DNA from 3 places in the Pseudoalteromonas sp. SCSIO 43201 genome. Region 1 is predicted to be linked to each of the others. Evidence: predicted binding sites of a transcription regulator. Region 1 holds the regulator's gene; each other region holds the start of a gene.

Region 1 (8,020 bases):
CTATAATACACCCATTTAACCACACTAACTTACTCTTTCAGAAGTATGAAAAAAACTCACCCATGAAGACAAATCGCTATGCTATCTTGGAGCCTAAGCTAGATTGCTCAGCTGTGGCGCCTCTTGCATCGTTAGATTTACTATTGATGCCGTTAGTCGCTTTTGATGAGCATGGAAACCGCTTAGGTATGGGTGGTGGATATTATGATAGAACATTGGCGTTACATTATGCTGAGCAGCGAGATAAGCCAACTTTGATGGGGCTGGCTCATGACTGTCAGCGCGTTTTAAGCTTACCGACCGAAGCTTGGGATATCCCACTGCCAACTATTCTTACACCCACCCGCTTATATACTTGGCCGGAACAATAATAGAGTGCAACAAGTTAAGCGCGATTAGCGCTGCTTTTGACCATGACGCTACCACTTTGATTGAGTTATACTCTGTGCAACTTCAATAACAATTAAGTGTAGCGTTATGACTCAAGATGAAATGAAAAAAGCCGCAGCGTGGGCAGCCTTAAACTACGTAGAAGAAAATACGATTGTTGGGGTTGGAACAGGTTCCACCGTTAACCACTTTATTGATGCGTTAGGAAGCATCAAAGACAATATCAAGGGGGCGGTTTCCAGTTCTGAAGCATCAACGGAAAAACTAAAAGCACTTGGCATTGAAGTCTTTGAGCTAAACGATGTGTCAGAACTTGCAGTATATGTCGATGGCGCAGATGAGATTAACAGTCAAAACGAGATGATAAAAGGCGGTGGTGCGGCACTCACACGTGAAAAAATTGTCGCTGCCGTCGCTAAAAAGTTTGTTTGTATTGTTGATAACACCAAACATGTCGACACTTTGGGCGCTTTTCCGTTGCCAGTTGAAGTGATCCCGATGGCACGCAGTTATGTAGCGAGAGAATTACTTAAGCTTGGCGGCGACCCTGTGTACCGCCAAGGTGTCACTACAGATAACGGCAACGTTATTTTAGATGTACACGGCCTAGAAATTAGCGCAGCAAAAGCGCTTGAAGAAAAAATTAACCAGATTGTTGGCGTTGTCACCAATGGCTTATTTGCCTCACGTGGCGCTGACGTTGTTATAACAGGCACCGAAGAAGGGCCTAAAATCAACTAGTGAGATTACAGATGAGCAAGGTTTCGTTATCAAAGGATAAAATTCGAATTTTGTTGTTAGAAGGTGTGCACCAAAGTGCGGTAGAAACACTAAAGCGCAACGGCTACAGCAATATAGACTATGTCAAAACATCCTTACCGGAGCCTGAGCTTATCGAGCGGATCAAAGACGCCCACTTTGTCGGGATCCGCTCTCGTACACACTTAACAGAAACCGTGTTAGCGCAAGCTGAAAAGCTAGTCGCGATTGGGTGCTTTTGTATCGGTACCAACCAAGTTGACTTGAATGCTGCAAAACAGCGCGGTATCGCTGTATTCAATGCGCCATTTTCTAATACTCGCTCGGTTGCAGAGCTGGTGTTGGGTGAAATCTTGTTATTACTTCGCCGTATTCCTGAGCGCAATGCCAAAGCACACCGTGGTGAATGGGATAAGTCGGCCGATGGCTCCTTCGAAGCTCGCGGAAAAACACTGGGTATTATTGGTTATGGCCATATCGGTACTCAGCTTGGCATTATGGCTGAAAATATCGGCATGAATGTCGAGTTCTACGATATTGAGGATAAACTTACCCTAGGAAATGCAACCCAGCTCCCAACTCTGACGCAATTATTACAGCGTGCTGATGTGGTTAGTTTACATGTACCAGAAACGCCACAAACGAAAAACCTCATCGGTATGGCTGAAATCGAAGTCATGAAACAAGGTGCAATTCTGATCAACGCTTCTCGTGGTACTGTTGTTGATATTGACGCCTTAGCAGAGGCATTAGCGGGTAAAAAGCTATCCGGCGCGGCAATAGATGTCTTTCCAGTAGAGCCTAAGTCGAACAACGAAGAGTTTGTCTCACCACTGCGTGAATTTGACAATGTACTACTGACCCCACATGTTGGTGGCTCAACCCAAGAAGCACAAGAAAATATCGGTGTAGAAGTAGCTGGCAAGCTCACAAAATACTCTGATAATGGCTCAACAGTCACCGCCGTGAACTTCCCTGAAGTATCATTACCTGAGCTATCGAACAGAAGCCGTTTACTGCATGTGCATGTCAACCGCCCTGGTGTGCTGACTCAAATTAACCAAGCATTTGCTCAGCATGGTATCAACATCGCCGCGCAGTATCTGCAAACAGACGAGTCGATCGGTTATGTTGTCATAGATGTCGATAGCGACCATTCAGAAGTTGCGTTGAAAGAGCTGAGCGCAGTAGAAGGTACACTAAGAGCTCGTATTCTTCACTAAACCCAACAGTGTGAGGGTAAACCTCAGGCATAAAAAAACCAGTCACTGTAAAAGCGACTGGTTTTTTGTATCAGTCTGGCTTAAGCCATGAAATCAACACCTTCTTTGATGTCTTTTTCAAGTGTCGCTAGCATGTCGTCTTTTGCTTTTTGCTCAAACGCACTTAGCTCACCGTAAGGAAGTAACTTCTCTACACCGTTTTTGCCAAGGATAACTGGCTGAGCAAAGAATGTAGCATCGCCTGTGTTACCTTCAACATAGGCGTATTCTAACACTTCTTCACCTTGCAGGCCTTTCACTAACGAGAAACAGAAACGTGCAGCTGCTGCCCCCATAGATAATGTCGCTGAGCCGCCACCAGCTTTTGCTTCAACCACTTCAGTACCTGCGTTTTGAATGCGAGTAGTAAGTGAAGCAACTTCTTCGTCAGTAAACTCAACACCTTCAACTTGAGAAAGAAGAGGCAGAATTGTAGTACCTGAGTGACCACCAATTACTGGGATCTTAACTTCAGAAACATCTAGACCTTTTAGCTCTGCGATAAAAGTTTCAGCGCGGATAACGTCAAGCGTTGTTACACCGAATACACGAGCTGGATCATAAGTTCCTGCTTTTTTGAATACTTCAGCAACGATTGGTACCGTGCCATTTACTGGGTTTGTAATGATACCGACAAGTGCTTTAGGGCAGTTTTTAACAATACCTTCAGCAAGCGTTTTGATGATACCAGCATTTACATTGAATAGATCAGCACGGTCCATACCCGGCTTACGCGGCATACCAGCAGGGATAAGCACTACGTCAGCACCAGCTAGTGCTGGGTCTAGGTCATCTTTACCATAACCTGCAACAGTTACCGCAGTTGGGATGTGAGATAAGTCAACTGCAACACCAGGTACAACAGGTGCAACGTCATAAAGCGCTAACTCAGAGCCAGCTGGTAGACCATTTTTAAGCAATAAAGATAGAGCTTGACCGATACCGCCAGCGGCACCTAATACAGCAACTTTCATGTGAATTCTCCATAATTTGAAGGTGGAATTGAGTGTGCAGTAAAGATAATGAAAAGCGCAGGTAAACACAAATATATCACGGCTATTTTCAAGATTTTTTGACTAATGTCTTAAGTAAAAGTGTAAAGATCGCGACACTTTGTGCGCCAATGCTTTACGACAGCGATTTTGGTCGCGCAAATTTGGGGATCCTTACGGTTTTGTGTAGAATTTAAAAATTAGCCGTAAAAGAAGACAAACTATGCAGCCGCAAGAAAAACAAGAAGCACTTATCAAAGCATTTAAAGCGATTCTAAAAGAAGAAAACTTTGGCTCTCAAGGTGAAATTGTTGATGCGCTCAAACAACAAGGGTTTGACAATGTTAGTCAAAGTAAAGTCTCCCGTATGCTTAGCAAGTTTGGCGCTGTAAGAACCCGTAATGCAAAGCAGGAAATGGTTTATTGTTTACCTGCTGAGATGAGCGTGCCCACGGCAAAAAGCCCACTACGCCAACTAGTCGTAGACATTATGCACAATGAAATGATGATCATTATTCGCACCAGCCCAGGAGCTGCCCAGCTAATCGCGCGATTATTGGACTCTCTTGGCACAGCAGATGGTGTACTAGGTACCATAGCCGGTGACGATACTATTTTTATTGCACCAGCTAAAATATCAGAAATAGACGTGACCCTAGATAAAGTAAAGACACTATTTGATAACGTATAATACTCCGCCGCGCTGGTATCACAACTGGCGCGATTTCCCCGCCTCAGCTTATTGCACACAGCTAAACAAATGGGTTAAAACAACAGCAAATATTTAGTTGACATAATATGTCTCATTGTGGCAACTTTAGATACACAGGGTGACTATTTCTCACCTTACAAGAGGGACAGCTTGTTTTATACCAATTATCTATTGAGTATTATCAGCAACACAGCATATCGATTATCCCTCGTTCAGCTATAATGCAATGCGCTGTCAAGTCGTGAAAGCAAAAACCCATGAACACGCAGCCTTTTCTAATTATTTGCTGAGCACAAAGTAAATACGAGGAGTTAAGGAGCGCAAATGGAATTTTTAAATACAGCATTTACTTTTCCTACGATCATTTTTTCAACCTTACTATTGATCGTCATCTTATTTTGGATAATAGCTCTGCTGGGCTTGGTAGATCTCGATATTTTAGAGAGTGATGTTGATATTGAAGCGAACACTGCTTCAAGTAGCTCGTATTGGCAACTCGCATTTGGTGGAGTGCCACTGAGTATCTCACTGAGCATTATTATATCGCTTGGCTGGATTATCAGTTTATATACTCAGCAGCTTTTTGCTTATTTGCTCGGTAATGGTATTTCCTATTATTTTATAGGTACAGTATTCATGCTCGCCAGCCTTATCGTAGCTTTACCACTTACCGCGCTGTTGGTAAGGCCTTTACGACGCTTTTTTGAAAGCCAAGAAACCACTTCAAAACATGCGCTGGTTGGACTTGAGTGTACCATCGCCACGTCACGCGTAAGTAGCACCTTTGGTCAAGCCAGAGTATATATTCAGGGTACTGAACAACTGATTGAGATCCGTTCAGACGAAGACAATACCTTCACCATAGGAGACAGTGCGTTACTTATTGACCATGACATCACGACCCATAGCTACACGGTTGTAGCTAAACCTTGGTAATTGCACCCTTACTCTGCTCAATTAGTGACAGAGTAGAACACACAATTAACTCGTATCTGAAGTAAAAATAAAGTGCTTGTTAAATCGGACTCAACAGCCTTTTTATCTAGCCAACAGCTTTACACAGAGCGTACTTAGTCACCTATCTATTTGCAGCAGGAACATAACTATCAATGCAATGGGTGAAACATACAAAACAACGGAATTAAAACACGAGCCACTACTTCTGGTTCAAACTATATAGCGCAAAGCAGGAACAAGCATGGAATTTCTAAATAACCTCGGACCGGTACTCGCAATCGCGGGAATAGCCATTGTAATCATATTCGCCATTTTACTTTTAATAGGTAAATTCTACCGTAAGGTTGAGCAGGGTCAGGCATTAATCATCAACAAAATGAAAAATGAGCCTGATGTTACTACCACAGGCGGTGTTGTATTACCCGTGATCCACAAAATGGAAGTGATGGATATTTCAACTAATCGCATGGTATTAGAGCGCCGTGATAACAGCGGCCTCATCTGTAAAGACAATATCCGTGCCGATATTGCCATTACCTTTTATATCCGCGTCAACGAAAATAAAGAAGACATTCTACGTGTTGCAAAGCAAGTTGGTTGCGCTCGCGCATCAGCACCAGAAACCTTGCAGGCACTGTTTGAGGCCAAATTCTCAGAAGCCTTGAAAACAGTAGGTAAACGTATGAACTTTGAGGAGTTGTTTACTCACCGTAATGAATTCCGTGATGCAATTAAAGAGGTGATTGGCCAGGATTTATCGGGCTATACATTAGAAGATGTCGCGATTGATTACCTTGAGCAAACTTCTATTGATAAACTAGATCCAAATAACATCCTCGACGCTGAAGGTATTCGTCGTATTACCGAAAAAACCTCTAGGCAAAACGTTGAAACCAATCAGCTTAAATGTGATGAGAAAGCGCAGATCGACAATCAAAACCAAGCTGCATTCGAAAAAGCCGCAGAAGTTGAGCGTCAAAGAGAAGATGCAAGCGCAAAACAACGTCGTGAAATTGAATCGGTGCGTGCAAGAGAAGCTGCTGAAGCGGAGCGCGTGAAACATGAAGAACGCTTAAAAGCCGAAGAGGCTCGTTTAAAAGCCGATGAAGCAATCGCGATTGCTGAGCATAACAAACAACGTGAAATCGACGTAGCGGAGCAAAACCGCCTTCGCTTGCTTGCCATTGAAGAAGAGAAAGTGGCACGCTCACGAGAAATTGAAATCATCGAACGCGAGCGCGAAACCGATATTTTACGTATTCAAAAAGCCAAAGCTCTTGAGGTTGAGCAAAAAGAAATTGCTGACGTTCAGCGTGAACGCGTTGCTGTCGAGAAGACCGTCGCAGAAGAGCAAGAGCGTATCAAAGATGTACAGTGTATTGCTGATGCTGAGCGTCAAAAACAAGCCAAAATTATTCTTGCGCAAGCAGAGGCCGAAGAAGCTCTAGTGAAAGATATTGAAGCGGCAAAGGCCAAAGAGCAAGCAGCTGAGTTTAAAGCCCGTGAAATGGAAAAAATGGCTTCAGCAGAGCTACGTATTGCAAATCAGACAGCTGAGTCGAAGAAGATATTGGCAGAAGCTTCGCAAGTTGAAGCAGCAGCATCTGGGCTTGCTGAAGCCGATATTATCAAAGCGAAAGCAACCGCTAATGCACTGCAAGGTGAAACAGAAGCACAAGTACTAAGACAAAGACTTGAAGCTGAAGCACAAGGCAAGCGTGACATTGGTATGGCAGAAGCCGAAGTGCAGACAGCCATGGCTGACGCCATTGAAAAACAAGGTGAGGCGGAAGCCATCAATCTTGAGCGCAGAATGTCAGCTGAGGCAAAGGGTCTCACAGAAAAGCTTGAAGCGCTTAACAAGATGGATAACGATGCTCGTGAATACGAAGCCTTCACACTGCAACTAAATCAGCAAAAAGAACTGACACTGGCGAATATCGAGGCAAATAAACAAGTTTCAGCAAGCCAAGCAGATGTGTTAGGCAAAGCACTAAGCGGTGCTGATATTAACTTTATGGGTGGCGACGGTCAGTTCTTTAACCAGTTCATGAATGCGATTACCGTAGGTAAGTCTATCGATGGCTTAGTTGGGGAAAGCAAGACTGTGCAAACTGTATTCAAAGATCACTTAAATGGTGAGCGCAATCTAATGGATGACCTAAAAGGGGTGCTAGCAGGTGCCAATGCGTCTTCTGAAACACTAAAGAACATCAACATGAGTAAGTTTTTCCAACAACTGAGCAGCAGCTCAGATGCGGATAAACAGCAGTTACTCAAGTTACTTGGTGGTTCATTAAATGCCAGTAAACAAAACGAACCTGTAGAGTAATCAAGCAAAGGGGCCAAAACCTTGGCTCCTTCCCCATTTGCGCAGTGCACATAGGAAAGCAAAGAATGACGGAAGCAACGCAACAAGCGCCAGAGCGAACGCTCGAGCAAGATTCTTATCAACTCATAAAGCGCCGACTTGGCAACTTTGGTAACGATCTAAAAAGCCAAATAGACCAAATTAACCAACAACGTGTTGATACCTTTGGCAGTACAGAACTTAAAGTACAAGGTCGAGCAAGAGTTCGTACTGAGCATAACTGCGTGCCACGAGACATCGTGCTCATAGGCGATAAACTTATCTTCGCCTACAATGTGTTTATGGGGCTCAAACAAAACACCCAAGTGAGTGACGTATTCACAGTACAAAAACTACACCTGCAAGATGACCATTACGAGATAGAGCCTTACCCCCAAGAAACTAAGTTTCTTACCGATCCGCGTTTTTTACGTGACTTTGATGAACTATACACCTATTACAAAGACACTCGACTACAACACCTCTTTGTCAAATCAAACAAGCTCTTTGCGCTATTTCAGATTGGTGAAAAACTCTCTGATGTCCGTGTCTTTCGCTGGCAGATCGCCAAAGACGAGACCTTAGATTACATTGATAA
Region 2 (8,020 bases), 710 kb from region 1:
AGATGTGCGGCTCAAGTGCGTTTAGTGCATAAGGTAGTGACGGTAGTTCAAATGCCATATTAATCTCCATTTTTTTGGTTGATTTGCCAACAACTCATACGAAAGCAAGCTAACATTAGCCCACTTTTCTATACCATTGGCTTTTATAGTGATACTATAATTCCTGACTATTTTACTCAAGTTTTGGCAAACAGCAATGCGTGCCAGTGACTTAATGACTTATAATACATATTCTTTGTGAACCGATGCCAAATAGCAGCCTTCACATGGGCAATAAATGAGCTCAGTTTAGGCGCTATACCGTTGCTTCTAACCTATCGTGCGGCTGGCGTAGTGGTTTACTAATGTGTGTTGTAATAGTGAGTAGCAAGCTAAAGTGCCGATATTAGCGTGCTGTACATAAATATCGGAAAAACGTCATTTTGAGGTAACTAATGGAAACTATTGATAAGATTAAACAACAGATCGAAGAAAACCCAATTATTCTTTATATGAAAGGGTCTCCTAAACTCCCTAACTGTGGTTTTTCTTCGCAAGCATCTCAGGCTTTGATGGCGTGCGGTGAGCAGTTTGCGTATGTAGATATACTACTAAACCCTGATATTCGTGCAGAGCTACCGCATTATGCAAACTGGCCTACCTTTCCACAACTTTGGGTTGAAGGTGAGCTGATTGGTGGTTGTGACATCATTATTGAGATGTTCCAAAAAGGTGAGCTTCAACCACTAATCTCAGAAACAGCTGCTAAGTATAAAAAAGATGATGCAGCGGCTGAATAATGTCATACCTGGCAGAGCATAAGCTCTGCCGCCCTAATTTTTCTGGTTAACTTCCTCCCTTTTTATACTTTTACTCGTTTATTAATCGCCTGATCCCTTCACTAGACAATTACTCGTTTCAATTTGGATCCAACTTTTGTTTATTTAGTTGACGTGTACGTCAACTAAAACAGGTTTGCCGCTGCATATTTATATAGCCATTCTCATGTAGTGCTTGTTAGCCAGTCTTTGGTTTATAGTAATTGTGTGAATATTTATTCATATTTTAATTTTGATTACGTTTACGTAAACGTTTACTTGCGTGGATCTTGTGGCCATTATATACTTGTTGATACCGGTGTCATTTTGCAAATTTATATTCAATATTTTCAAAATGATAAATTTTGATTGATTTGGGTAACTTGTATTACCAATGAGAAATATTCAACTTAATGAATATGTATTCATATTTGTGTTGACTCTACTTTCAATCAAGGCTAATTTTGAGTATCTGCCAGCATTTCGTCGTACCGTCATGAGCTGGCCGTTGTAGCAAGGGGAGGAGTCTATGCTATATGACTCAAAATTAGAAAAAGATAACTGTGGGTTTGGTTTGATTGCGCATGTGAGCGGACAGCCGAGCCATAAACTGATCCGAACAGCCATAACTGGTTTAGACCGTATGCAGCACCGTGGTGGTATTTCTGCCGATGGCAAAACAGGTGATGGGTGTGGATTATTGTTGCAAAAACCAGATAGCTTCTTTCGAGCTATTGCTGCCGAAAATGAGTGGCACATAGGTAAAAACTATGCGGTTGGCATGATATTTTTAAATCAAGATCAAGCGCTAGCAGCAGCGGCAGAAAAAGTCATTTGTGAAGAATTAGAAAAAGAAACACTGACGGTGATTGGTTGGCGTGAAGTACCAACTGATCCATCCATGCTTGGCCCTATTGCCAAAGCACAATTACCTGAGTTTAAGCAAGTTTTTATCGGTGCGCCAGAAGGTTGGCGTCCTAAAGATTTAGAGCGACGCCTTTATATTGCGAGGCGTCGGATTGAAAAAAGGTTGGAGCAGGACGAGCAATTTTATATTTGCAGTTTGTCTGGCTTGGTGACTATCTATAAAGGCTTGATGATGCCAGTGGATTTACCTAACTTCTATTCTGATCTTGCTGACATCCGTATGACGAGCGCTATTTGCGTATTTCACCAACGCTTCTCAACCAATACTCAGCCTCGATGGCCTTTGGCTCAACCATTTCGCTATTTAGCACACAATGGTGAGATCAATACAATTCAAGGCAATCGTCAGTGGGCGCGTGCTCGGGCCTACAAGTTTGCTTCACCGCTATTACCTGATTTACAAACGGCAGCGCCGTTTGTCAATGAGATTGGATCTGATTCCTCTAGCTTAGACAACATGTTAGAGCTGTTTTTAGCGGGTGGGATGGATCTGTTTCGAGCAATGCGTATGCTTGTGCCTCCCGCATGGCAGAAAAACCGCGCTATGGATGAAGATCTTCGCGCATTCTATGATTTTAATTCTATGCACATGGAGCCATGGGATGGCCCCGCTGGGATAGTGATGTCAGATGGTCGTTTTGCTGCTTGCAACCTCGACCGTAATGGCCTAAGACCCGCGCGCTATGTGATCACTCAAGATGGGTTTATTACCCTCGCATCTGAAGTGGGCATTTGGGATTATGCACCTGACGAAGTCATTGAAAAAGGCCGTGTAGGACCAGGTGAGTTATTGGTGGTCGATACTTTACATGGCAAGATTTGGCAGTCCGATGAAATCGATCAAGATCTGAAATCCAGACACCCCTATAAGACTTGGCTTGAGCAAAATGTAAAACGGTTAACGCCATTTGAAGCGTTAGATGAGCAAGCATCAGGTAAACGCGATCTAGATGATGAGGCCTTGGTAACGTACCAAAAGCAGTTCGGTTACACAAATGAAGAGCTAGATCAAGTTATTCGTGTGATGGGTGAAAATGGCCAAGAAGCAACAGGCTCAATGGGAGATGATACACCTTTTGCTGTTTTGTCTGAGGGGCACCGCTCAATCTTCGATTACTTTAGACAAAAATTTGCGCAAGTTACAAACCCGCCCATAGACCCGCTGCGTGAAAATCATGTTATGTCTTTGGCTACCTGTATTGGCCGAGAGCAAAACGTTTTTAACGAGACTACAGGTCACGCTAAACGCTTACAATTTGCTTCTCCAGTGTTAACGTATTCTGACATGCAGCAATTGCTGCATGCAGATGATGACCATTATTGCGCTTGCAAAATTTCATTAATATATAATGCAGAGGAGTCCTTGCGCGCAGCTATTGAACGAGTTTGTAAGGAAGCAACAGAAAAAGCACGTAGTGGTTGCGTTATGTTGATCTTAACCGACCGAGACATAGCAGCTGGAAAACACATTATACCAGCTGCTATGGCTGTGGGGGCAATACAACAACGTTTGGTGAATGAAAACCTACGTTGTGATGCAAATATCATTGTTGAAACCGGCAGTGTTCGAGATCCCCACCAATTTGCTGTATTACTAGGCTTTGGTGCCACCGCAATTTATCCCTATTTAGCATATGAAACACTGGTTGATATGTGTGACAAGAAGGTCATTCAAAAATCATATCGGGAAGTTACACTGTCATATCGTAGCGCTATAAATAAAGGTTTATACAAAATCATGTCGAAAATGGGGATCAGTACAATTGCATCCTACCGTTGCTCGATGTTATTTGAAGCCGTAGGTTTGTCTGATGAAGTGGTAGAGTTGTGCTTCAACGGCGTTGCAAACCGTATTAAAGGTGCATGTTTTGATGATTTTGCATTAGAACAACAACAGCTAAACAAACTCGCGTTTAGTAGACGCAAGTTATTATCACATGGTGGTCTATTAAAGTACGTACATGGTGGTGAGTACCATGCCTACAATCCAGATGTTGTACAAACGTTACAAACAGCGGTGCGTTCGGGGAATTATCAGGACTATATAAAATATGCAGAGCTTGTAAATAATCGTCCCGTCACCAATTTACGAGATATGTTAAAGCTCAAAACGGAACAGAACTCAATTGATCTTGAGGAAGTGGAACCAGCAACAGAGCTTTATAAGCGTTTTGACTCCGCAGCAATGAGTATCGGTGCATTATCTCCTGAAGCGCACGAAGCGCTGGCTATTGCTATGAATCGTCTTGGTGGCTGCTCAAATTCCGGTGAGGGGGGCGAAGACAAGCTCCGTTTTGGCACTGAAAAGAATTCCCGCATCAAGCAAGTTGCGTCTGGGCGGTTTGGCGTGACGCCGCATTATTTGCGCTCTGCTGATGTTATTCAAATTAAAGTGGCTCAAGGCGCAAAACCGGGGGAGGGAGGTCAGCTACCAGGTGAAAAGGTGACGCCTTACATCGCGAAACTTCGCTATTCAGTTCCAGGTGTTACTTTGATTTCGCCGCCACCACATCACGATATTTACTCTATTGAAGACCTAGCACAACTGATTTTTGACTTAAAGCAGGTAAATCCAGAGGCGATGATCTCGGTCAAGCTGGTTTCAGAACCAGGTGTCGGCACCATTGCGACTGGTGTTGCCAAGGCATATGCCGACCTTATTACCATAGCGGGCTATGATGGCGGCACAGGGGCAAGTCCACTGACATCAGTGAAGTATGCAGGTAGTCCTTGGGAACTGGGACTTGCAGAGACTCAACAAGCATTGGTTGAAAATGGTTTACGTCACCGGATCAGGCTGCAAACCGACGGTGGTCTAAAAACAGGGTTAGATATTATCAAGGCCGCTATTCTTGGTGCAGAAAGCTTTGGTTTTGGTACAGGTCCTATGGTTGCACTCGGCTGTAAATATCTCAGGATCTGTCATCTTAATAATTGCGCGACGGGTGTTGCAACACAAGATGATACGTTGCGTCAAAAACATTATCACGGCCTGCCTGAAATGGCGATGAACTACTTTAAGTTTATTGCACAAGAAGCGCGCGAAATTATGGCATCGCTTGGTGTTACTAAATTAACAGACTTAATAGGAAGGACAGATTTACTTGATGTGATTGAAGGGAATACAGCGAAGCAGAAAAAGTTAGATTTAACTCCGTTATTAGCGAAGCCAAATAATCCATCAAATGAAGCTTTATATTGCACGCATACTAACCCGTCACACTATAGTGGTGCATTAAACGAAAGCTTGCTTGAGAAGGCGAAATCAGCAATAGATGATATGACAGGTACCTCGTTGGTTAGCCGGATCTCCAATACAGATAGAGCAATTGGTGCGATGCTATCAGGCTATATAGCCAGTAAACATGGTAATCAAGGTATGGCCGCTGATCCGGTAGCTATTGAGCTACATGGTACTGCGGGACAATCTTTTGGAGTTTGGAATGCGGGTGGTCTTGAAATGACGCTGGTGGGAGATGCAAATGACTACGTAGGCAAAGGTATGGCTGGTGGTAAGTTGGTTATTCGCCCGCCGGTTGGCTCTAGTTTTGCTTCACATCAAGCCGCAATTATCGGTAATACCTGTTTGTATGGTGCAACAGGCGGTAAGTTATTTGCAGCAGGTCGCGCTGGAGAGCGCTTTGCGGTGAGGAATTCAGGTGTACAAGCCGTCGTCGAAGGCCTTGGTGATAATGGTTGTGAATACATGACGGGAGGCGTGGTGTGTGTGCTTGGTCAAGTTGGCGTTAACTTTGGGGCAGGTATGACCGGTGGTTTTGCCTACGTACTTGACGAAGAGAGTGATTTTGATAAGCGCATCAACCCTGAGTTGGTCGAGTTGGTCGACCTCAAAGCGCTGGCATCGCACCAAGAGCATCTACGCGGTTTAATTGCAGAGCATTTAGATTTAACCAGTTCAACCCGAGCTGAGCAGATCTTAGCTAATTTTGAGTTGTATTTACCTATGTTTAAACTGGTAAAGCCAAAGTCGAGCGATCTAAATAGTTTACTTGGCCACCGAGCGCGTAGTAGCGCTGAGCTACGAATTCAGGCGCAGTAGGAGAGAGCAATGAGCGAGAACGTTTACCAATTTATCGATGTACAACGTGTAGATCCGCGAAAAAAGCCTATTTCTACACGTAAGCAATCTTTTGTTGAGATCTATGAGCCGTTTTCAGAGCAACAAGTACATTCACAATCAGACCGTTGTTTAGATTGCGGAAACCCTTACTGCGAGTGGAAATGTCCGGTACATAATTACATTCCACAATGGCTTAAACTAATCCGTACAGGCCGGATTATTGAAGCTGCAGAGTTATCTCATCGCACCAACAGTTTGCCCGAGGTATGTGGTCGAGTTTGTCCACAAGATAGACTTTGTGAAGGGTCATGTACACTTAATGAAGAGTTTGGGGCTGTCACTATCGGTAATATTGAAAAGTACATTACTGATACAGCGTTTGCACAAGGCTGGAAACCAGACTTATCCTATGTCACTTGGACAGACAAAAAAGTAGCTATTATTGGGGCAGGGCCAGCTGGGCTCGGTTGTGCTGATATTTTGGTTCGCAATGGTGTCAAAGCCGTAGTTTATGACCGTAACCCTGAAATTGGGGGGTTGCTAACCTTTGGGATCCCGTCATTTAAATTAGAAAAGTCGGTTATGGAAAACCGCCGTGAGATTTTCACTGAAATGGGCGTAGAGTTTAAACTCAACACTGAAGTTGGTCGAGATATCTCAATGGACGAGCTATTGTCACAGTACGATGCCGTATTTTTAGGAGTCGGGACATACCAAAGCATGAAGGGCAATCTGGAAAATGAAGATGCCGATGGTGTTTATGAAGCGCTTCCTTTTTTGATTGGCAATACCAATCGCGTCATGGGCTATGACGAAACACAGCATAGCTATGTAAATATGGCTGGTAAACGTGTTGTTGTGTTAGGTGGCGGTGACACGGCAATGGACTGTGTGAGAACTTCAGTTAGGCAAAACGCACAATCTGTCATTTGCGCATACCGCCGTGATGAAGAGAATATGCCAGGGTCTGTACGTGAGGTGAAAAACGCCAAAGAAGAAGGGGTGGAGTTTAAATTTAACCTGCAACCTGTGGGTATTGAAGTTGACGATACTGGTAAAGTAAGTGGTGTAAAAATGGTCAATACGCAGCTGGGTGAACCCGATGCCAATGGCCGACGACGTGCCGAAATTGTAGCGGGTTCAGAGCACATACTGGAAGCTGATGCCGTGATCATGGCATTTGGTTTTAAACCTCATGACCTTGATTGGTTAGCGCAATATGATGTGGCAATAAATCACTGGGGTGGTATTGTGGCACCAGAAAAAGGTGCATTTACTCATCAAACAAGTAACCCAAAGATTTTTGCTGGTGGTGATGCTGTTCGAGGTTCTGATTTAGTAGTTACTGCTATTTTTGAAGGTAGAAACGCCGCTGAAGGTATTTTGGATTACTTGGAAGTATAAGACCTATTTTGTCTTGGCGCTGCCTCAACCTGAAGGCGTAAATTGGCGGCTAACTCGGTTCAAAGCTCTCTTAGAACAACTAAGCAGTATAATTCTTACCCAGTTAGTTCCAAGCGCTCTCACCCTAAAATAGAACACTTAATTCAGTAAATAGATATAGCTGACGAAATAACTTTTGTCGTTCATAAACCCCACTTACAGTCATTGTAACTGGGGTTTTTATTTACGTTTTTTAATTAGGCTATTACTCTAAAGCTCAGTAATTTAAGAGATGAATATCAGTGAATTAATACCAAGTACGTTAATTAATCAATCTATTTTTAGGCCAGAAAATCTTATCGATAGCACTGCTACCTTCGAAGTACCAACATCCATGGAGACAAGACAAAACCTTTGCTCTTTAGTTATTAAAATAAGAAGTTTCCAACACAGCTAGCGTCAGGCTTATTCCCTTAAAACTGCGCAAGTATTAAGGCTGATTTGGTATTATAGTATGGTTTTTTTATAATGCTCACACTATACTCCGTACAAAAAAGAATAGAAAGGAATGAAAAATAACAAATGCAAAAATTCAGAATAACTAAAAACTTGTACCTCTATCAATTTCCACCATTTGAAGGGGATCATGTTGGCTATAATATTTATGCTTTTATTGAAGACAACACGGCTATGCTCCTTGATACCGGATTTGAAGCACATGGAAAAGCTGTTCATGAAGATCTAAACAGCCAGGGTATTAATATTACGCAGGTATTATTCTCTCATTTCCACCCGGATCATATCTCTGGTCTGCCAGCGCTTGCAATGCCAG
Region 3 (8,020 bases), 410 kb from region 1:
TTACTTGTGATAAGCAAGGCAAGCTTCAACTTCGTTCTTCGATCCTAAAATAACACCAACGCGCTGGTGTATTTCTTCAGGTTGAATATCCAAAATACGCTCACGGCCAGTATGTGCAATACCACCAGCTTGCTCGATAAGCATCGCCATAGGGTTTGCTTCGTAAAGCAAGCGAAGTTTAAACGGTTTGTTAGGATCTTTACGATCTTCTGGGTAGGTGAATAGGCCACCACGACATAATACACGGTGAACATCTCCTACCATTGCTGCTATCCAGCGCATATTGAAGTTTTTACCGCGAGGTCCGGTTTCTCCTGCAAGCAAATCCTCAATGTAGTTTTGCATAGGAGGTGTCCAATGGCGTTGATTGGAAGCGTTAATGGCAAACTCTTTTGTGTCCTCTGGTATCTCAGCGAAATCTTGCGTTAACAAGAAGCTTCCGTGGGTCTTATCTAGCGTGAATAGGCGTGTACCTTTACCTGTGGAAAGCGCTAGCATAGTCGATGGGCCGTACAATACGTAACCCGCTGCGACTTGTTTATGGCCAGGCTGCATGAAAATTGCAGGATCGCCTGGATCAGAACCCTCTGGTGCTTCCATAATTGAGAAAATTGTACCAACTAGTGAATTAATGTCAGTATTTGAAGAGCCATCGAGCGGGTCAAAGGCAACAATATACTTAGCGTTAGGATCACCTGCCACCGTGAAGTCTTCCTCTTCAGAAGCAATGGCTTTTACATATCCAGACTCAAGCAAAATATCTTTTAAGAGTTGATTTGACAATACATCGAGTTTCTTTTGAGTTTCACCTTGGATATTTTCATCAAGGGTAGAGCCAAGTACGCCTGAGAGTGCACCTTGACCAACTCGGAACGATATTTCTTTACATGCCGCGAGAATGGTACGGATAAGAGATACCAACTCACGAGAACAACCATCTTCTACTAACACCGGAGGGAGTCTACGCATTTTTTAAGTCCTGATTACTTTGTGTTTATAGCAATAAATAATGTGAGAGGTGCTATAAACTGCGCTGTAATTCGTCTTGAAAGGCTGTAAATTGTATACGATTTCAGATACAACTGGGGTTAAGCCTCAAAACCATAAATAACAAAGAGCAGCCATGAGCAAAATAAAGTACTTCACTCACACTGTGTCGGCTTTGTTGTTGTGTATGATAACTCATGCACACGCAGCAATTAAGCCTATAGATGAATTTACTGCCAGTTTTAATCATCACCCCGGTTTTTACGCCTTTTACAGTGACGCTTCAAGCGGCAAGTTATATTTAGACATCGACAAGTTTGATGCACCCTTCTTACTACAGCATAGCTTACCCTACGGCATTGGTTCTAATGATATTGGTTTAGATAGAGGCCAGTTAGGTGGCACCCACCTTGTTCAGTTTGAACGCTTTGGTGATAAAGTCATGCTTCGTGCGATAAATACGTATTATCGTGCTAGTGCCAATAATGAAGCGGAAAAACAAAGTGTGAAAGAGGCCTTTGCCTCAAGCATACTGCATGGGTTTAAAGTCGTCGCTGAGGATAACGACAGTGTACTGATAGACTATACCCCTTATTTACTTAGTGATGTGCATGGGGTTTCTCGTACGCTTGCTAGGCGAAACCAAGGCACGTTTTCCCTAGACAGCAGCCGCAGCGCAGTATTTATGCCACGCTCAAAGGCATTTATAAAAAATACGGAACTGGAGGCTGTGCTGACTTTTACAGGTAATAAGCCTGGAGAGTATGTTCGTCAAGTCAGTGCAGATCCTCACGCGCTCACCGTACATCAACACCACTCTTTGATTGAGCTTCCCGATGACAATTATCAGCCGCGGGCATTTCATCCGCAATCGGGTTACTGGAGTATTGAGCATAAAGATTACTCTGCACCACTTGGAGAGTCGATGCTAGTGCGCTACATTCCGCGCCATCGTTTAGAGAAAAAAGATCCAACTGCGCCAGTATCAGAAGCGGTAAAACCAATCGTATATTACCTAGACCCAGGCGTACCTGAGCCGGTGAGAACCGCATTACTTGATGGTGCAAAGTGGTGGGATCAAGCATTTGAAGCTGCGGGCTATAAAAATGCTTTTCAGGTCAAAATCTTGCCTGAGCATGCTGATCCCATGGATATTCGCTACAACGTGATCCAATGGGTGCATCGTGCGACGCGAGGCTGGTCATACGGCGCATCGGTGATCGACCCACGTACCGGTGAAATTTTAAAAGGGCATGTTACGCTAGGCTCGTTGCGTGTGCGCCAAGATATCCTTATTGCAGAGGCTCTTTCTGCGCCATTTGTTGAAGGAAATGAGACCACCAAGCGGTTACATGCGATGGCACTGGAGCGTATCCGTCAACTCAGTGCTCACGAAATAGGCCACACTTTGGGGATTGCGCACAATTTCTCTGCATCGGTAAAAGACCGAGCATCTGTGATGGATTACCCTCATCCACTGGTAAGTTTTGAAAATGGCAAGTTAGATGTGACCCAAGGTTATGCCAAAGGAATGGGCGCATGGGACACGCAGGTTATTAAATATGGTTACAGTGACTTTCGCGGTGCCGATGAGGCCACTGAGCTTGCTGCCATCCTAGCTGAAAATAAAGCGCTGGAGCTGGAGTTTATTTCGGACTCAGATGCCAGGGCTAAAGGCGGTGCACACCCCACAGCTCACCTTTGGGACAATGGCGCAGATCCTGCTGCTGAGCTACGGCGAGTACTAGAGGTACGTCAACAAGCCTTGGATACTTTTGGAATTAACAGCATTAAAAAAGGAGTTGCGCTGTCACAGTTAGAAGAAAGACTCGTGCCGCTTTATTTATTCCATCGCTATCAAGTTGAAGCTGCGGTTAAACTTATCGCGGGGGTAGACTATGACTATGAAGTACGTGGTGAAGAGGTAATAAAAGGAGCGCAAGTCGTTGACAAGGCACGGCAACAAAGTGCAACAAACGCACTATTGGACACGCTTTCATCTGATACCTTGGCTATCGCGGAGTCGATTTTAGCTTTGATCCCACCCAAAGCTTATGGAGAATATAAAACTCGCGAGAGTATCAAAGGTCGCACAGGGCTAACCCTAGATGCTATGGCGCTTCCAGAGGTTGCTGCACAGCATAGTCTAGATTTATTGTTACATCCTCAACGTTTAAACCGCCTCGCACAACAACATGCGCGCGACCCTGAATCTTTTGGCACACAGGCGCTACTAGATTCAATGTATACACGCGTATTTGAGCAATCAGAGAGTGCAGGTATGAGACAAAAACTAAAGCAAAGGGTGCAATATCTAAGCGCGGTGAAACTGGTGACACTAAGTCAAAGTGATAAGGTCGCTCCTGAAGTGCAAGCGCAACTAAAGTTTTATTTAGCAAAAATAGCGAACGCGTTTAGCCACTCATCGGTGTTTAACGACGTATCATTTGATAAGGCGTTTAGGCATATGCTGGCTGAGCAAATAAACCAGTATCTACGTTCAGGTGAATGGAGCGGGCACTTTAAAACACTCGATATGCCACCAGGCTCACCAATCTAATATACAACCTTCACCATAGGTGGTTTTCACTTTGCTTGAACTTGGATTAATAACATGCTCTTTAGTCGTTGTTTGTTTGAGTTCAAGCCTTACTGCTTGAATATAGAACTGTGCACTTTTTTAGTGTTATTGAAAGCTAAATTATCAACAAAAAAGAAATTATTTATTGACAATAGTACCTTTTTTGGTAATTTCAAATGACTGCTATTTAGGCTTGTATGGGTACAAACTCAATTTAGCAGACATAATTAGGCCAGTTTTATTATTTCGTTAAGTGATAACATTGGCTGTATTCTGAGATATTGGATTATTTCAACAGGAAAATTGAAAATGAAACTAAACCTAAATAAAAAAAGCATCAAAAATCTATCTCGTGATAACAAAGCGCTACCTGTAAACGCAACTCCAGCTATTGCCGGTGGTGTAGCAACTAACCTATGTAACAGCGATGGTTTACGTTGCGACAGACCGACTACATACACTATGTCTATTGTGATTTGTAAAACTGAAATGTAAGCCTATTCAGTAATCAGGTAAACCTGAACTCAGGTTGCTACTGATATAGAAAAACCTCGTCAAAATATGGCGAGGTTTTTTAGTATCTACTGTTAGCGATAGCAGAGCGCGGCTATCGGCAATACTTTCTCGCCTCAAAATAGACCACTCAATAAAGATAAAGGATATAAACCCAATATTTATCCAAATCTTAAGATGGTTATATACCCTCTCTTTATGACTTCTATAAAAAGCAACTCTCTTTAATCAAACGTGTCAGTATCGCTTGGCTGGGCTGAATTTTTTCCATTGCTAGAAATTCATTTGGTTGGTGTGCTTGGTTAATAGAGCCTGGCCCCATCACAATGGTTTCGCAGCCAAGTTGCTGCAAAAATGGTGCTTCAGTACAGTAGTTAACCGCAATCGCTTGCTGCCCTGATATGCGCTCAGCCATCTTGACCAGCGCAGAGTCTGTCGAGCCAGTAAACGCGGGAATAGGGTCATGCATATCCATAACCGAAACACAGTGTGAATAGCGAGCGTTAATGGGCGCAACTGCATCTATCAACATGCCTTGTAGCTCTTTAATACTCAATCCAGGTAAAGGGCGTATATCAATATGTAATTCGCAGCAGCCACAAATACGGTTTGCATTATCGCCACCATGGATGTGCCCAAGGTTTAGAGTTGGATAGGGAATTGCGAAATGTTTTATTGAATATTTATTCTTTAATTCTTCTCTTAACTTTAATAAATTTGCAATTACTTGGTGCATGATCTCAATGGCATTTAGGCCCCGTTCAGGGTCTGAACTATGCCCTGAACGACCAACAATACGAATGGCGCTGGTCATATGCCCCTTATGAGTAAAGACGGGCACCATATCGGTAGGTTCACCAATCACACAGCGTGCAGGTCTTAGGTTGGGGTGTTTAGCGATAGCCTGTGCACCAGCCATGGTTGTTTCTTCATCAGCGGTAGCTAAAATCATGATTGGTGCACATTGCTCACACTCATCTAATTCACCAATAGCGCTTAATACAAAGGCAAAAAAACCTTTCATATCAATACTGCCAAGGCCATAAAGTTTATTGTCTTCCATGCTCAATTTAAATGGATCAAATTGCCATCGACTTTCATCAAATGGAACGGTATCGGTATGTCCCGCTAACATTAAGCCGCCATCACCACTACCTCGTCTTGCAATCAGGTTGTACTTACCTTTTGCCTGTTCAAGTTCCGTCACTTCAACTGTAAACCCTAACGTTTCGCACCACTGTGCGAGTAGCTGGATCACATTCCGATTGCTCATGTTTAGACTTTCTTCTAATGCACTGATAGATGGCGCTGCGATCAGCTGTTGGTACATGTCCATAAAAGCGGGAAGTTTCATAAAAATTCCTAAAATACTTATTCAAAGTTCTTGCATAAAAATATAAAGGTGTTTAAAGTGAATATCAATTCACTTTTTTAGCATAAATATATTTAGGGGCAGCAATGCGACGATTTGACTTCAACACTTAGAAAAAACAATTCCAATTAAACTTTTTAATCTTGAGAGTACTATGTTGAATGTATCTATAATCGGAGCGAGCGGCTACAGTGGTGCTGAGCTTGCTAAGCTGGTTGCCAGACACCCTGAATTTTCCCTTACGCACTGCTTTGTGTCTGAACAAAGCACAGATAAACACAAACTCATCAGCGAGTTATATCCAGAACATACAGGCTTGTTAGATATTGAGCTTGAACCACTAAATCAGCAAGCATTTTCGCTCATTGAACAATCTACAGATTACGTTTGTTTGTGCACTGACCATAAGGTAAGCGTGGAGCTTGCTCCGGTGTTTTTACAAATGGGAAAGCGAGTATTTGATCTTTCTGGTGGTTACCGCTTATCTGACAATGAGGATTATGAAACCTACTACGGCTTTTCTCATCCATATCAAGACTGGCTAACACAAGCGCAATATGGCTTAGCTGAATGGTATGGCGATGCGATTAAAGCGGCGAAGTTGGTGGCCGTTGCTGGTTGTTACCCAACCGCTGCGCTCAATGCACTCAAACCATTACAACAGGCTGACTTGATATCAGCGCAGCCTGTGATCATCAACGCTGTTTCTGGTGTAACAGGTGCTGGTAGAAAGGCGAATGTTACAAGTCATTTTTGTGAGGTATCACTCGCACCATACGGTTTGTTTACGCACAGACATACCCCCGAAATTGAGAAATATCTAAGTCATCCAGTGTTGTTTACGCCGCATTTAGGAAATTTTAAGCGTGGTATCTTAGAAACAATCTACGTCACTCTGAAGGAAAATGTCACTCCAAATCAAGTCAATGCTGCTTACCAGGTGCTGGCTGATGAACCACTTATTAGACTAAAGGCAGGTCAACTTCCATCAATTAAAGCTGTTGAAAATCAGCCTTTTGTTGATATTGGTTGGCAACAAAAAGGCAATCAGCTGATCGTGGTGGTGGCAATTGACAACTTGCTTAAAGGAGCGGCAGGGCAAGCGTTACAGTGCATGAACTTGGCGGCGGGGTTGGATCATTATCAAGGTTTAGGAATATCAGCATGAGCAAACAAACTTGGGTGATTAAACTCGGTGGTGCGGTGCTGAATCAATCAGGTGCAGCGCAAGCATTATTTTTAGCCATTAAACAAATTCAACAAAGTGCACCACATAAACAGTTTGTAATTGTTCATGGTGGTGGGGCATTAGTTGACAAATGGTTAGCAGATGCCGGGTTTGCTACGGCAAAACATCAAGGTCTGCGCATAAGCCCACAAGAGCAAATGCCTTATATTGTTGGTGCGCTTGCTGGCTGTGCAAACAAGCAACTGATGGCAGATGCCATAACGGCGCAGCTTAACCCTGTCGGGTTGTGCTTGTACGATGCTGGGTTTACGACCACTCAAAAACTAAAAGCACTAGGCCGTGTCGGTACATGTGAAGCGACCGCTGGAGGGATGCTTGAAGCTATATTGGAGTTCGACAAGTTACCAGTGGTGAGTTCAGTGGGTATTGGTGTTGATGGTCATTTGTACAATGTCAATGCTGATGAAGCAGCCGCTGCAATTGCCAATAAACTGGGGGCTGAACTTATTTTGATGACGGATGTTGCTGCGGTACTGGATGAAAACAAACAGCCACTAAATCAGCTCAACGCAGAACAAATTACTACGTTAATCGCACAAAAGGTCATTGTGGGCGGGATGGAGGTCAAAGTTAAGACCAGTCTTCACGCTGCCCAACACTTACGACGAGGTGTGTACATCTCTAGCTGGAAAAAGCCAGAAAACTTAATTGCACTGCTCAATGGTGAGCATGTGGGTACACAAATACTTCCGTAGGATCAAAACCATGACAAAACACTTTTTAACCGGTTTGGAATTAGATCAAGCCAAAGTAATCGCGTTGCTGAAACTTGCAAAAAATATAAAGGATCATCCACAAGAATATAACCAAGTCCTTGCCGGGAAATCTATCGTTACCTTATTTGAAAAACCGAGTTTAAGAACTCGACTTTCGTTTGATATTGGTATCCACAAATTAGGAGGTCATGCCGTTTATCTTGACCAGCAAAATGGCGCCATGGGAGCGCGTGAGTCTGTAAAAGATTTTGCCTTAAACATCGCAACATGGGCTGATGGATTAGTTGCTCGAGTCAATCATCACAGTACGCTTGAAACATTGGCGGAGTTTTCATCTGTTCCTGTAGTCAATAGCTTGTGCGATCTTTACCACCCATGCCAAGCTTTAGCTGACTTTCTTACCTTGTTTGAAACCTATCAGGATGTCAGCCAAATCAAAATTGCTTACCTTGGTGAGGGGAATAACGTTACTCACTCGTTGATGCTGCTTGCAGCGACATTAGGTAGTGACTTTGTTGCTGTATGTCCAAAAGGCCATTCTCCTGATGCCCAAATTGTTAAACAAGCAGAGCAGATTGCTGCGGTAAATGGGGCATCTGTAT

The links. The regulator ArgR, encoded in region 1, controls arginine synthesis, uptake and breakdown. The targets are predictions, from matches to a motif close to ANTGAATANNTATTCANT.
Region 2: gltB (glutamate synthase large subunit) is a predicted target of ArgR. The motif match lies at 1,210-1,227, and genes of this name have one in related genera.
Region 3: argC (N-acetyl-gamma-glutamyl-phosphate reductase) is a predicted target of ArgR. The motif match lies at 5,492-5,509, and genes of this name have one in related genera.

The regions. Positions count from the first base shown of each region.
Region 1 is NZ_CP072683.1:3,012,016-3,020,035, forward strand. It holds gene J8Z24_RS12985 (5-formyltetrahydrofolate cyclo-ligase) at 1-371, shown strand, start outside; gene rpiA (ribose-5-phosphate isomerase RpiA) at 478-1,131, shown strand; gene serA (phosphoglycerate dehydrogenase) at 1,143-2,372, shown strand; gene mdh (malate dehydrogenase) at 2,453-3,385, opposite strand; gene argR (transcriptional regulator ArgR) at 3,627-4,094, shown strand; gene J8Z24_RS13010 (OB-fold-containig protein) at 4,440-5,051, shown strand; gene J8Z24_RS13015 (SPFH domain-containing protein) at 5,314-7,404, shown strand; gene J8Z24_RS13020 (DNA repair ATPase) at 7,470-8,020, shown strand, end outside.
Region 2 is NZ_CP072683.1:2,301,815-2,309,834, reverse strand. It holds gene J8Z24_RS09785 (Fe-Mn family superoxide dismutase) at 1-58, opposite strand, end outside; gene J8Z24_RS09780 (Grx4 family monothiol glutaredoxin) at 435-779, shown strand; gene gltB (glutamate synthase large subunit) at 1,327-5,784, shown strand; gene J8Z24_RS09770 (glutamate synthase small subunit GltD family protein) at 5,794-7,209, shown strand; gene J8Z24_RS09765 (MBL fold metallo-hydrolase) at 7,771-8,020, shown strand, end outside.
Region 3 is NZ_CP072683.1:3,423,826-3,431,845, reverse strand. It holds gene J8Z24_RS14920 (class 1 fructose-bisphosphatase) at 1-969, opposite strand; gene J8Z24_RS14915 (zinc-dependent metalloprotease) at 1,124-3,547, shown strand; gene J8Z24_RS14910 (hypothetical protein) at 3,878-4,063, shown strand; gene argE (acetylornithine deacetylase) at 4,287-5,435, opposite strand; gene argC (N-acetyl-gamma-glutamyl-phosphate reductase) at 5,611-6,621, shown strand; gene argB (acetylglutamate kinase) at 6,618-7,397, shown strand; gene J8Z24_RS14890 (ornithine carbamoyltransferase) at 7,408-8,020, shown strand, end outside.